Regions from separate parts of the Paenibacillus allorhizosphaerae genome, predicted to be linked through region 2. Evidence: riboswitches for the same ligand, from Rfam matches in the RefSeq annotation. Region 2 holds a riboswitch; each other region holds the start of a gene.

Region 1 (4,227 bases), on a different contig from region 2:
ATATCGGCAGAGAGGGGCGGAAAATTTAGGTTGTTCACAATAAAGTTGCATTTTTTGTCGACGTCCATTACTCGGAAACGGCGAACCAATCGAAGCTTTGCTTCGCGAGCAGCTTGCGCTGCCCTTTGAATTCGTCGTCGTAAAGTTACGTCATCGTCGTTCGCCAGCGGAAAGTTCGCGGAGTGCTGTCTGATGAAATACAAGCATCGCTCGAATTGAACGGATTGCCGATGAATAAATTCGGTTGTTATGAAAGAAAATGACAAGGTAAAACGGATTGGCAATTGACGGAGGAGCGGATTCGGTCGGTGAAGCGGATGATCGAGGGGGCAAGCACGAAGCAAACCAGCGATGCGAAAGTTATCAAGATTGCGATGGCGAAATTTGAATCGTGTAGGAGCGGCAAAAAGTCGCCGAAGACATGCGTGAGGGACCTAGCCATACAATTATATCCATTGCTTAGAACTCTGTTTTTCCGTAAACTATTATAGGTTTGTAAGTATAGGTCACCGAAACCGCCGTTTTCGTTGGCCTCTTTATTTTCTCTAGCAGAGAAAGGAATTATCTGGATGAACAACAAGATGGAAACAGCGTCGCCTCAGCAACTAAAGCGTGGGCTGAAAGCGCGACACATGATGATGATTTCCTTGGGAGGATCGATCGGCACCGGTTTGTTCCTTGCGAGCGGAGGCGCGATTCATTCCGCCGGACCCGGCGGAGCGCTCGTAGCATACGCCGCAATCGGTATCATGGTTTATTTTCTGATGACAAGCCTTGGCGAGATGGCTGCTTATATGCCGGTAGCCGGCTCTTTCAGCACGTATGCAGGGCGTTTCGTCGATCCTGCGCTCGGTTTCGCGCTTGGCTGGAATTATTGGTTCAACTGGGCCGTGACGATCGCCGCCGAACTGTCGGCCGCAGGGCTGATCATGAAATTTTGGTTTCCGGACAGCCCTTCGCTGCTCTGGTGCGTTCTTTATTTGGCGCTTATGATCCTGATCAATTATTTATCGGTACGGGGATACGGGGAATCGGAATATTGGTTCGCCTTTATTAAAGTGGCAACCGTCATCATTTTCATTGTCGTAGGCCTCATGATGATCGTCGGCATTATCGGCGGTCAAGCCGTCGGATTCAAGCATTTCACGGAAGGGGATGCGCCGTTTCACGGCGGATTCATGGCGATGCTGGGCGTCTTTATGGCCGCGGGCTTCTCGTTCCAGGGAACCGAGCTGATCGGGATTACGGCCGGAGAAAGCGAAAACCCGCGAGTCAACGTGCCGAAAGCGGTTCGTCAGGTGTTTTGGCGTATTTTGCTGTTTTATATATTGGCCATACTCGTTATCGGTCTGTTGATTTCGTATACCGATCCGGTGCTGATCAATGCCGATGTGGATAACATAGCGGTAAGTCCGTTTACGATCGTATTCGAAAATGCGGGCTTTGCCTTTGCCGCTTCGGTTATGAACGCGATTATCCTGACCTCCGTTTTGTCGGCAGGCAGCTCCGGCATGTACGCTTCAACGCGAATTCTTTGGGTACTCGCCAAGGAAGGCAAGGCGCCTCGCTGGCTCTCCGGCTTGAACCGCCGCGGCGTGCCGGTTGCCTCGCTGGTGGCTACGGCGGCTATCGGCATGCTGGCCTTTTTTACCTCGCTCTTCGGCGACGGGGTCGTGTATATATGGCTGCTGAATTTGTCGGGGATGTGCGGCTTTCTTGCCTGGCTCGGCATCGCGATCAGCCACTACCGCTTTCGCAAAGCGTATGTGCTGCAAGGGCGGAGGATCGAAGAGCTGCCGTTTCGAGCCCGCTGGTTTCCGTTTGGGCCGATCTTTGCCTTAATCCTTTGTCTCATTGTAATGATCGGACAAGGCTTTTCGGCATTGTCCGGAGAGGCGGTCGATTGGTATGCGCTGCTGTCCTCTTATATCGGGCTGCCGTTGTTTTTCGCGATGTGGGTGTGGTACAAGCTCAAGCACAGCACGAAGATGATTCCGCTCAAGGACTGCCGGTTTGATGAAAATTGATCGATGCCATCATTTTCATAGGCTTTGACCGGCGAGTTTGCGCCTAAAAAGTATTGACGGAATGAAAATTATTTTATACACTAACCGAGTGTCGAATTAACCAGTGGTTAGCAATGGAATAATCGAATAACGGAAACTTCTTATTAAGAGAGGCGGAGGGACAAGGCCCTATGAAGCCCGGCAACCGTTCCAACCGGTAGGAACCGCAGCGTTTCTCACCGTGGAAGTCTGGTGCCAATTCCTCCAGAACCGTCCTGGTTCTGGGAGATGAGAGGGACAAGAGTTAGCATATAACCCCTGGACCTCTGTGTCCAGGGGTATTGTTTTTTAAGATCAGAATTTATAAGTTTTCAGCGAAGCTGAACAATTCTGATCTTTCAAGAAAAGCTTCCGTTAAAACACGAATGTATCTTCATCGAAAGGCTTCGATTAGAAGCTTTTCTTATCGGGAGGAGGTGTCGCACAATGATCGAATTGCAGCATATCGTTAAGGACTACCAGTCCGGCAATCACAAGGTGACGGCGCTGAACGATATTAACCTGAGCGTGAACAAAGGGGAAGTGTTCGGCATTATCGGCCACTCGGGTGCTGGGAAAAGCACGCTGATCCGGACCATCAATTTGCTCGAACGCCCAAGCTCGGGGCGGGTATTCATCGATGGCGTCAATATGACGGAGCTTGCGAGCCGCAAACTGCAAGAGGAACGGCGTACGATCGGCATGATTTTTCAGCATTTCAATTTGCTCAGCTCGGCGACGGTGGCTGATAATATCGCTTTTCCGCTTCGCCTGGCGAAACGTTCGAAAGAGACGGTGGAGCGAAGAGTCGCGGAACTGATCGGGCTTGTCGGACTTGACGGCCATGAGAACAAATATCCCGCCCAGCTGTCTGGTGGGCAAAAGCAACGGGTCGGCATTGCCAGAGCGCTCGCTACGAATCCAAAGGTTCTTCTCTGCGACGAGGCGACTTCCGCCTTGGACCCGCAAACGACAAACGCGATCCTTGCTTTGCTTTTGCGGATTAACCGGGAGCTCAACATTACGATCGTCCTGATTACGCATGAGATGCAGGTGATCCGTTCGATTTGCGACCGCGTTGCCGTCATCGACGGCGGAAAGATTGTGGAGACGGGGCCGGTATCGCAAGTTTTCCTGAAGCCGCAGCACCCGACCACCCGGGAATTCGTTGAACAGGTGTCGGGCGCGGTGGACAAAGGGCTGCCGCTTATGGAAGAAGCCGGCGAGCCGCAGACACTCATACGTATTACATTTATCGGGGAGCAGACGTATGAACCGGCGCTGTACGAGACGATGCGGGACACGAACGTTCCTTTCGTCATATTGCAAGGAACTGTCTCCCGGCTGAAAAATACACCGTACGGACAGCTTGTATTGGAGCTGCACGGCGCGCAAAGGGACACGGAACAAGCAATCGAAAGGCTGCGTAGCCGCGGCCTCGATGTGGAGGTGATTCGACATGGATCTGACCGCGCTTAAGGAGCTGGATTGGGCGGAGATCGGACAAGCCAGCTATGATACGCTGACGATGCTGGGGGTGTCCACGTTATTTACCGTGCTGATCGGGCTGCCGCTCGGGGTAATCTTGTTTGTGACGGCCCGCGGACAGCTGCTGCAGCAGCCGGTAGTGTATTCGGTGTTATCCGTGATCGTTAACGTGCTGCGGTCCGTACCGTTCATCATTTTAATGATCCTGGTCATTCCGTTCACGAAGCTGCTGGTCGGCACCTCCATCGGCGTTCCGGGTACGATTCCACCGCTCGTTATTGCGGCCGCGCCTTTCTTTGCCAGACTGGTGGAGACGTCGCTGCGCGAAGTGGACCGCGGCGTCATTGAGGCTGCGCAATCGATGGGGGCGACGTATTGGCAAATCATATGGCGCGTGCTGCTGCCTGAAGCGCGTCCGGGACTGATTGCGGGAATTACGATTACGGCGGTCACGCTGGTTTCGTACACGGCGATGTCCGGAGCGATCGGCGGCGGAGGGCTCGGGGATTTAGCGATCCGCTACGGCTACTTACGCTTCCAAATGACCGTTACGATTGTGACCGTACTCATTTTGCTTGTGTTAGTTCAAATCCTGCAATCGCTAGGCGACCGGATCGTCCGGAGATATCAGCGGAAGTAAGGATTTTCATATATAAATAATATTATGTTACAACGATAGGGAGGAACCAACCGT
Region 2 (4,227 bases):
GAAGGGAAGGCGCCCTTCATCGTCGCCACGAATCGGCAGCTTCGCATGATCAGTGCTTTTGTTCCGCAGACGGTGGAAGAGCTGCAGCAGCTTCCAGGCTTCGGGCGCGGCAAGACGGCTGCTTATGGTGCGGATATACTGGCTTTGACGGTCCAGTGCGAGCGCAATACGTCGTTCCCGCTCACTTGGGTCGAAGGCGAAATCAACCGCGAGGACTTCCACGGCTGGCTGCTGCAGGAGAAAGAGCGGAAGCGGAAGGCGGAGGTGGAGAAGCAGGAGATGAAGCGCACGCTGCTGGAGGCGATCCATCGGGGCGAGCGGCTTGATGCGCTGCAGGAGCAAATCAAAGTGCAGCGCCGCGACCTGCTGCTGTGGATCGAAGAACTGGACCGCGAGGGCTACGATCTGGAGGCGTATATCGAACAGGTGTTGGAACAAGTGCCGCAGACGGAGAGAGAGCACGCATGGCAAGCGTTCGAGCAGCAAGGGGACCGGTACTTGAAACCGATACTGCAAACCGTTTACCGCGATAATGAGTTCAGCGCGAAAGAGGTTGACCGGATTTATGAATGGCTTCGCCTGCTTCGTCTGAAGTTTCGCCGCGTGAACGGGTTAAAGACGGGGGAGGCGAGCTGAGCGAACGACGGAACAGAAAAGGTTCTTGCCGATAGATTAACAACGGCAAGAACCTTTTGTCGCCATGGCAGGCGCATCGTATCTTTATAGCGGCGAAGCAGGCTTCACAGCCAATCTTTTTTGCGGAATAAGACAAACATCGAGGCGCCGACCAACACCATGAAGACAACCGCCGCGACGCCGCCGAAATCCCAATGAAGACCGGGGATGTAATCGAAGTTCATCCCGTAAATGCCTGTGATGAACGTCAGCGGCATGAAAATTGTCGTTAGCGCTGTAAACACGCGCATAATCTCATTCGCGCGGCTGGCGATGCTCGATTGATAAGCTTCGCGCAAGTTCGCCATCAAATCGCGGAACGTATCGAACGTTTCCGATATCTTTACGGCATTCTCATAAATGTCGCCGAAATATTTTTTCAGCGGCTCGCTGATCAGCCGGAGCTCTTTTTTGTGCAGCGTGCCGATGACTTCCTTTTGCGGGACGAGCACTTTTTTCAACCACAAAATTTCGCTTCGGAGGCCGATAATTTCGTTCAAATGCGATTTTTTCGTATGCATGAGGATGTCTTCCTCAAGTTTCTCGATCTTCGCTTCGATCCGGTCGCCGACATTCATGTAATTGTCTACGATCAGGTCCATCAAGTGGTATAAAAACTGATCCGGCTGCGTAACTTCCTCTTCCCACAGAATGGGTTTCAGCGCACGGATTTCATTGATTTTTTGACGAGTGATGGTAATGATATAATGCTTGCCCAGAAAAATATTGAGTGCGCGCAGAAAAATTTCTTCGTCATCGAAACGGATGCTGTTCATCACAATAAAATAATGTGTATCGTATAGTTCGATCTTCGGACGCTGCTCTTCTTCCGTCAGTACGTCTTCGACGGCAAGCTCATGAAGATGAAATAAGGGCTGTAACATTTCCAAATCCTCAACATCGGCGTCAATCCAATAAAAACCGTGGTGAGGCGGTTCGATCGTCTGGGTAATGTCTTCGACAAGCGTGAAAACGCCGTCCTGAACTAAGCGTGCCTTCATAGGTTCCACCCCTTCGTGTGATCGAGAGGAACTTTGGCCAACCGGCCGCGCTTTCGTGCAGGCGTTTAGTAAGCATCTCAACGATGCTGCGTATCAAAATCGAAGGACGTTTGCGCAAGCATCGAACGAGTCCGGCCGCCGGGTTCCGCTCGAAATATTCGGTTGTTGTTGAACGCAGATACTCCTCGGGTCTCCGTCCATTCGATTGCTGCACCCCTTTTTACACGTTTATTGCGTCGAACTGCGCACGGCAGCGTCAACGATCCCTGTTTGCACCGCTGTCGGCCATTTTTCAGGAATACTTGTCTAAGTATAAACCTTCAAAAATAAGCTTTCAAGACAAAATCAGCGGATTCGATGACCCTGTTTGCATTTTGTCTTACTATATGCATATGCATTCGGGGGGATTTGGTTCCTATGGGTGCAGCATCCCGCGATAGAAGGCGATTGTCATAACGTTCTTCTTGACGGTGGAACCTTTTTCGATTACATTAGTAATATCCAAACACAACCAAATAGATTCGGTTTCACACTCTTATCAAGAGCAGGTCGAGGGACTAGCCCGATGACACCCGGCAACCGACAGAACTTTGCGCTTAACCTGCGCAAGGCGATGCACGGTGCTAATTCTTGCGGAAGCTTCAGGCTTCTGGGAGATGAGAGAGGACGATGTATGCATACAAAGGCCTTTCTCGTACGTGCGGGAACAGGTTTTTTTTGTCGCCTTCCGCATTTTAGAGTGCGAGATGAACGAATCCAGCCAAGAAGGAGTGAACCCGATGCCCATTAAAGTTCCTGACCAACTGCCGGCAAAAGAAGTGCTCATCAACGAGAATATTTTCGTTATGGACGAAAGCGTTGCTTTTCATCAGGACATTCGACCGCTTCGCATTGCGATTTTGAACCTGATGCCGACCAAGGAGACAACCGAAACTCAACTGCTGCGGCTGATCGGCAACACTCCGCTGCAAGTCGAATTTATATTGCTGCATCCAAGAACGCACACTTCCAAAAATACGTCTCCCGAGCATTTGGAGCAATTTTATAAAACGTTCGACGACGTGAAATATGAGCGTCTAGACGGTATGATCATCACTGGGGCGCCGGTCGAATTGTACGATTTCGAAGACGTCACTTATTGGGATGAACTGAAGCAGATTATGGAATGGAGCAAGACGCATGTTACTTCCACGTTCCACATTTGCTGGGCGGCTCAGGCAGGTCTGTATCATCATTTCGGCGTGCCGAAGTACGGTCTCGAAGAGAAAATGTTCGGGGTTTTCCCGCACACGGTAAGCAAGCCGAACGTGAAGCTGCTGAGAGGCTTTGACGAGCTGTTCCTCGCGCCTCAATCGCGCCATACCGAAGTGCGGCGGGAAGATATCGAGCGCCATCCGGAGCTGGAAATTTTGTCGGCATCGGAAGAAGCGGGCGTATACATCGTCGCTACGAAAGACGGAAAGCAAATTTTCGTTACCGGTCATTCCGAATACGATGCCTGTACGCTTAAATACGAATATGACCGCGACATCAACAAAGGGCTCGAGGTTGCCGTTCCGAAAAACTATTACCCGAACGACGACCCGTCCAAACCGCCGCTGAATACGTGGAGAGCCCATGCGAATCTGCTGTTCTCCAACTGGTTGAACTACTATGTATATCAAGAAACGCCGTATGATCTGCACAAGGGAGAGTATGTAATATGAGCCACAGCGGCAGCGAAGATTTGAAAATCGAGAGCCGACTTGCACAAATCGGTTCCCAGGAAGAGCCGGTTACCGGAGCCATCAGTTTTCCGGTGTATCAAGCGACGGCGTTCCGTCATCCGAAGCTTGGGCAAAGTACGGGCTTCGATTACGCTCGGACGAAAAGTCCGACGCGCAAAGTGCTGGAGGACGCGATAGCGGAGCTCGAATCCGGCGACGCAGGGTTTGCCTGCAGCTCGGGGATGGCGGCGCTGCAAACGATATTCGCTTTATTCAGCCAAGGGGATCATTTGATCGTATCGCTCGATCTGTACGGAGGGACGTACCGGCTTCTGGAGAAAATCATGTCCCGTTTCGGCGTCACCGCTACGTATGTGGACACGAACGACCTGGATGCGCTTGAATCCAATGTTCTGCCGAACACGAAAGGAATTTTGATCGAAACGCCGACCAACCCGCTGATGATGATTACGGATCTTGCGCTTGTCTGCGGCTGGGCGCGCAAAAAAGGCTTGATCTCCATCGTCGACAATACGCTGCTCACGCCGTTCTTCCAACGTCCGATCGAGCTTGGCGCCGACATTGTCATTCATAGCGCAACCAAATATTTGGGCGGGCATAACGACGTGCTCGCTGGCTTGATCGTCACCAAGGGCAAAGAGCTGTCCGAGCAAATGGCGTTCCTGCATAATTCGATCGGAGCGGTGCTCGGCCCGCAGGACAGCTGGCTGCTGATGCGCGGCATGAAGACGCTGGCGCTGCGCATGGAGCGCCATCAGCATAACGCAACGGTCATCGCCTCCTATCTTCAAGAGCATCCGCTCGTCGAAGCAGTATATTACCCG
Region 3 (4,227 bases), on a different contig from region 2:
ACGCATGCATGTGTTGAAACTGTATTCGCAATTTTTGTCCATCTATTTGAAATCAAGGATGGAATACCGTTTCTCGTTTTTCATGGATATATTCATTCAATTTACGACCTACGGTTCGACGTACATGGGGATTTGGATCGTGCTTTCGAAATTCAAAAGCATTGGCGGGTGGAGTTTCTATGAAGTGTTGTTTCTCTACACGCTGAATTTGCTGTCCTACGGCATTTGCAGTTTGTTCGTCTGGTCGCCGATGCGCGCGCTCGAATGGATGGTTCAGCGCGGAGAGTTCGACGGCGTGCTTGTCAAGCCGATGAATCCGCTGGTCCACTTGATCTTCCGGCAATTCAACCAGCATTTCCTCGGGCATATTATTTTGTCGGCCATCGTATTCTCCATTTGCTTTCAGCATCTGCATATCGAATGGACCGTTCTGAATGTATGTTATTTCATCCTGACGATTGCCGGCGCGACGTTCATCCAGGCCGCCTTGCTGATTATTTCCGGGGCGATGAGTTTCTGGTTCGTCAAATCGAATTCGTTTACCGATACGATGATTTACGGTTTTCGCGGCTTCATGGACTATCCGATCTCGATTTATAGCAAGTGGATTCAAATCTTTTTGACGTTTGTGGTCCCGTACGGCTTCGTCAATTTTTATCCATCGCAATATTTTTTGGGTAAAGAAGGAGAAGGCTTGTTCCATTCGTGGTTCCGGTTCGGCACCCCGATCATCGGCATCGTGCTGCTTGTATTGTCGCTGTTTATATGGCACAAAGGCGTTAACCGGTACCAGAGTACTGGATCATAGAATCATGCGCAAAAAAACAGGCGCTTCCGTTAATACAGTGCAATCGTCCGGCATGTTCGACGAGAGCATCGATGCGTGGGGCGCTTTTTGATTTTCAGGCAAGCCCGCTCTCTCATGGTACCGCTGGATTAGCTCCGCCTCGTCCGTTCCGCCCAGTTATGGGAGCATGCGATTCATATTCGAGCAATTGCACCTCGCATTTCTGCTACGATACGACCGTCCACCCGAAAGGCACGCCAGCTCCCGGCTTGTTCCATTCCAGCCTGGCGTTGACTAGCGGCCGTCCGGCCAAAACCATCCCAATAAACGCATTGTAATATTCGGGAACAAGCTTGTTCTCCCGAATGGTTGTCAGATCGACCCATTCCGGGATATGCTTCTCCGGCTCTTTTGTTACGAGATCGCCGAGTACTTGATTCGTATAAAACAGCATCGTCACGGCACATGTATTGTTCGCGTAATTAATGTAAGAAATAACGCCTTTCATGACCGGCTGTTCGACGATCAAGCCGGTTTCCTCGTACATTTCCCGAATGCAAGCCTCCTCCAACGTTTCGTTCAGCTCCAGCCCTCCTCCAGGCGGCGTTAATTGATTGAAGTTGAAATAGCTTGGAATGAGCTTTTTCATTAGAACCACCCCGTTGTCCCGCACCGCTATGCAGGCGACCCTTGTTCTTATTGTCACGGCTCGTCTCCCCTGTTCTTGTTTATGTACAAATTGAAAAACCCCCGTATCATCAAAAAATGACAGGGGGCTGCAGCATAAATCGCCGTATTCTTCCCTCTCATCTTCCAGGCATGCGCCTTGCAGGAATTTGCACCGTTCTTGCTGAGCAAGCCGGTTGCCGCGGTTTCATAGGGCCAGTCCCTCCACCGAACTCTGGATAAGAGATTTTCAATTGTGACAATAGATTAACATACTTTTCCAAAACTTCAACTGAAATTTAATGTCCGGCCGATACGCCCTTCTTATTCTTCGGGACGAACGGAATGCGGTTATAAATGGCGATAATCGCACGAGAAACCGGCTCAAATACCGGGCTCAGCTTGTACACTGCGATGCTGACCACCAAGGAAACAACGATGCTTCCAAGCACGTCGAACGGATAATGGTTACCGACATAGATCCGCGAAAATCCGGTCAAAATCGCCAGCGCCAGCATAAACGAACCGATTCTGCGGTTAAGCAGCAATACGGCGAGCGAAAGCGAGAAGGCGCCGGTCGTATGATCGCTCGGGAAAGATGCGTCGGCGGCATGATCCACCAGAAGTTTCACCGTGTGTGCGACAAACGGCCGCGGTTCGAAATAAATTTGGCCGATAATGAAGTTGATCAGCAATCCCAGCGCGCCGGTAATTGCGGCGAACACAACGGTTCTTTTGGAACGCTCGCTTCCCAGGAACCACATAAGCAGCAGGATAAGTGCGTACATGTACAGCGCTTTTTTCGTAATAAAAATCATGATTGCGTCCAACAATGGACTTTGACCCGCTAAATCATTAATGGATTGGAATAATTCGTAGTTCATCGACCTGTATGACCTCATTTCTATGATATCGAGCACCAACCCATTTTAACATAATCTTTACAATCTTTTCACCTGATGAAATGATTTCGTCGGAAAAAGTCTGAAAGCGCGATTTTTCAACCAAAAGCTGTAGTAATTTGCTGAATCTCCGATGTTAATGTTGTTGTCCGTGAAACAATGCGGCGGAAAACCCCGCTGCCGTCATTCGTTCTTCTCCCGACGGAGATCCGCAATTCGCTCGCGCACCTGTCGTATTTCCTTCATAAGCTCTTGCCGCTCCTTCGGCTGCTCCGGTTCTTGGCTGCCGATGAGTCGAGCGAGACGCAGTTCGAGCTGCCCCAGCTCGTTTTCTTTACGAAGCGCCTCTGCCGTGAACGGTTTGCTCCGATCTTTGGACATGTACTCGTCATACGTTCCGGGAAATGCCTGCGGCGGATGACACCCATCCATGATCACGAGCCGATTCGCCGTTTTACGAACTAAGTAGCGGTCATGCGAAACGAGCAGAAGTGTACCGGGATAATGATGGAGCGCATCTTCCACCCGCTCGCGCGTATCGATATCCAGATAGTTGGTCGGTTCGTCCAGCACAAGCATGTTCGCTCGACCGAACAGCAGCTTCAGGAATGCGACCCGGCATTTCTCCCCCATGCTCAAATGTCCGATTTTCTTGAATACATCGTCGCGCGAAAACAAGAAGCATCCGAGTATGGTCCGTGCCTGCGATTGCGTCATGTCCGGCAGCTTGAGCAAGCTGTTCAGTATCGTTTCCTCCATCTCCAGGTTGCCGAGCTCCTGTGCAAAATAGCCGACGGACAATTGCGGATTCGTCCGCACGTGCCCGGATGCCGGAGACAGCTGACCGGTGACCAGCTTCAGCAGCGTCGACTTGCCTGCACCGTTCGGGCCGATCACCGCGATGCGGTCGCCCCGGTTCACCGTCAGGCTGAACTGCGAGAAGATCGAACGCCCTTCCTCATAAGCAAAGCTTGCGTCTTCCACGCGCAGCAACACGGCTGCGCCGACCGCTTCGCTGTCCAGTTGCATATTCAGTTGCGCCGTTTCGCGCGGCTTGTTCACTTCGTTTAGCTCCAGCCGCTCCAAGGCCGCCTCTTTGGCATGCATCCGGGAAACGTTCTTCTTCGCCTTCGAGCGGTAAAAATCGTTCTGTCCCGCCGCCTTGTGCGATTGCTGAAACCATTGCGCATACTTGCGAATGCTTTCCAGCAGCTTCTCGCGTTCCTGCTGCTGTTTCCTGTACAACGCTTCCTGCGTGCGAAGCTCCAGCTCTTTTTGCGCACGGTAATCGGTATACCCGCCTTCATAGCGCCGGCAGCCGTGCGGCTCCAGCTCGATGATCGCAGTCGCCGTCCGGTCGATGAACGTCCGGTCGTGGGAAACGTACAATACGGTGCCGGGATACGTCCGGACCCACTGCTCCAGCCAATCGAGCGTCTCCGCGTCCAGATGATTCGTCGGTTCGTCGAGCACGATCAATTTCGGTTCGCGCACCATCATGGCGGCCAGCTGCGCTCTTGTCTTTTGCCCGCCGCTTAACCGGTCGAACGACTGGCCCCATACCGACGGCTCCAGCTTCAACTGCTGCAAGCATTTCTCCACCTTCACTTCCCAACCGTAGCCGTCGAGCTGCAAATATTGCGCGTAGGCATCGTTATACTGCGTCATCACCGTTTCCAAATCGCCTTCGGATGCCGCGAGCGGATCGGCGCCGCTATCCGGCGCGCTTTCGGTTTCGACCCGGTCATTCATTCTGACACCGGCCGGTTCGGGTTGCTTGCAATCGTCGTTTTCTCCTCCGGTTTGCCCTCCGCCTGCATCCGCCGTCTCCTTCATCCGTCTTTCCAGCTGCGCAAGCGTATGCTTCAGCCT

What was found. A riboswitch is a leader RNA that binds a small molecule or an ion and turns the genes downstream of it on or off. The one in region 2 is predicted to bind S-adenosylmethionine.
Region 1: another riboswitch for S-adenosylmethionine. It lies ahead of ACFQI7_RS06445 (methionine ABC transporter ATP-binding protein); the one in region 2 lies ahead of metA (homoserine O-acetyltransferase MetA).
Region 3: another riboswitch for S-adenosylmethionine. It lies ahead of ACFQI7_RS06870 (NUDIX domain-containing protein); the one in region 2 lies ahead of metA (homoserine O-acetyltransferase MetA).

What each region holds. Positions count from the first base shown of each region.
Region 1 covers NZ_JBHSRV010000001.1:1,451,438-1,455,664, reverse strand. Annotated here, with positions in the region: gene ACFQI7_RS06450 (amino acid permease) at 570-2,027, shown strand; SAM riboswitch class I at 2,165-2,301, shown strand; gene ACFQI7_RS06445 (methionine ABC transporter ATP-binding protein) at 2,493-3,524, shown strand; gene ACFQI7_RS06440 (methionine ABC transporter permease) at 3,505-4,173, shown strand; gene ACFQI7_RS06435 (MetQ/NlpA family ABC transporter substrate-binding protein) at 4,226-4,227, shown strand, end outside.
Region 2 covers NZ_JBHSRV010000004.1:380,335-384,561, reverse strand. Annotated here, with positions in the region: gene ACFQI7_RS18095 (HRDC domain-containing protein) at 1-636, shown strand, start outside; gene corA (magnesium/cobalt transporter CorA) at 741-1,676, opposite strand; SAM riboswitch class I at 2,209-2,339, shown strand; gene metA (homoserine O-acetyltransferase MetA) at 2,456-3,382, shown strand; gene ACFQI7_RS18080 (PLP-dependent transferase) at 3,379-4,227, shown strand, end outside.
Region 3 covers NZ_JBHSRV010000001.1:1,560,946-1,565,172, forward strand. Annotated here, with positions in the region: gene ACFQI7_RS06860 (ABC transporter permease) at 1-1, shown strand, start outside; gene ACFQI7_RS06865 (ABC transporter permease) at 5-808, shown strand; gene ACFQI7_RS06870 (NUDIX domain-containing protein) at 1,014-1,493, opposite strand; SAM riboswitch class I at 1,591-1,699, opposite strand; gene ACFQI7_RS06875 (undecaprenyl-diphosphatase) at 1,753-2,337, opposite strand; gene abc-f (ribosomal protection-like ABC-F family protein) at 2,539-4,227, opposite strand, start outside.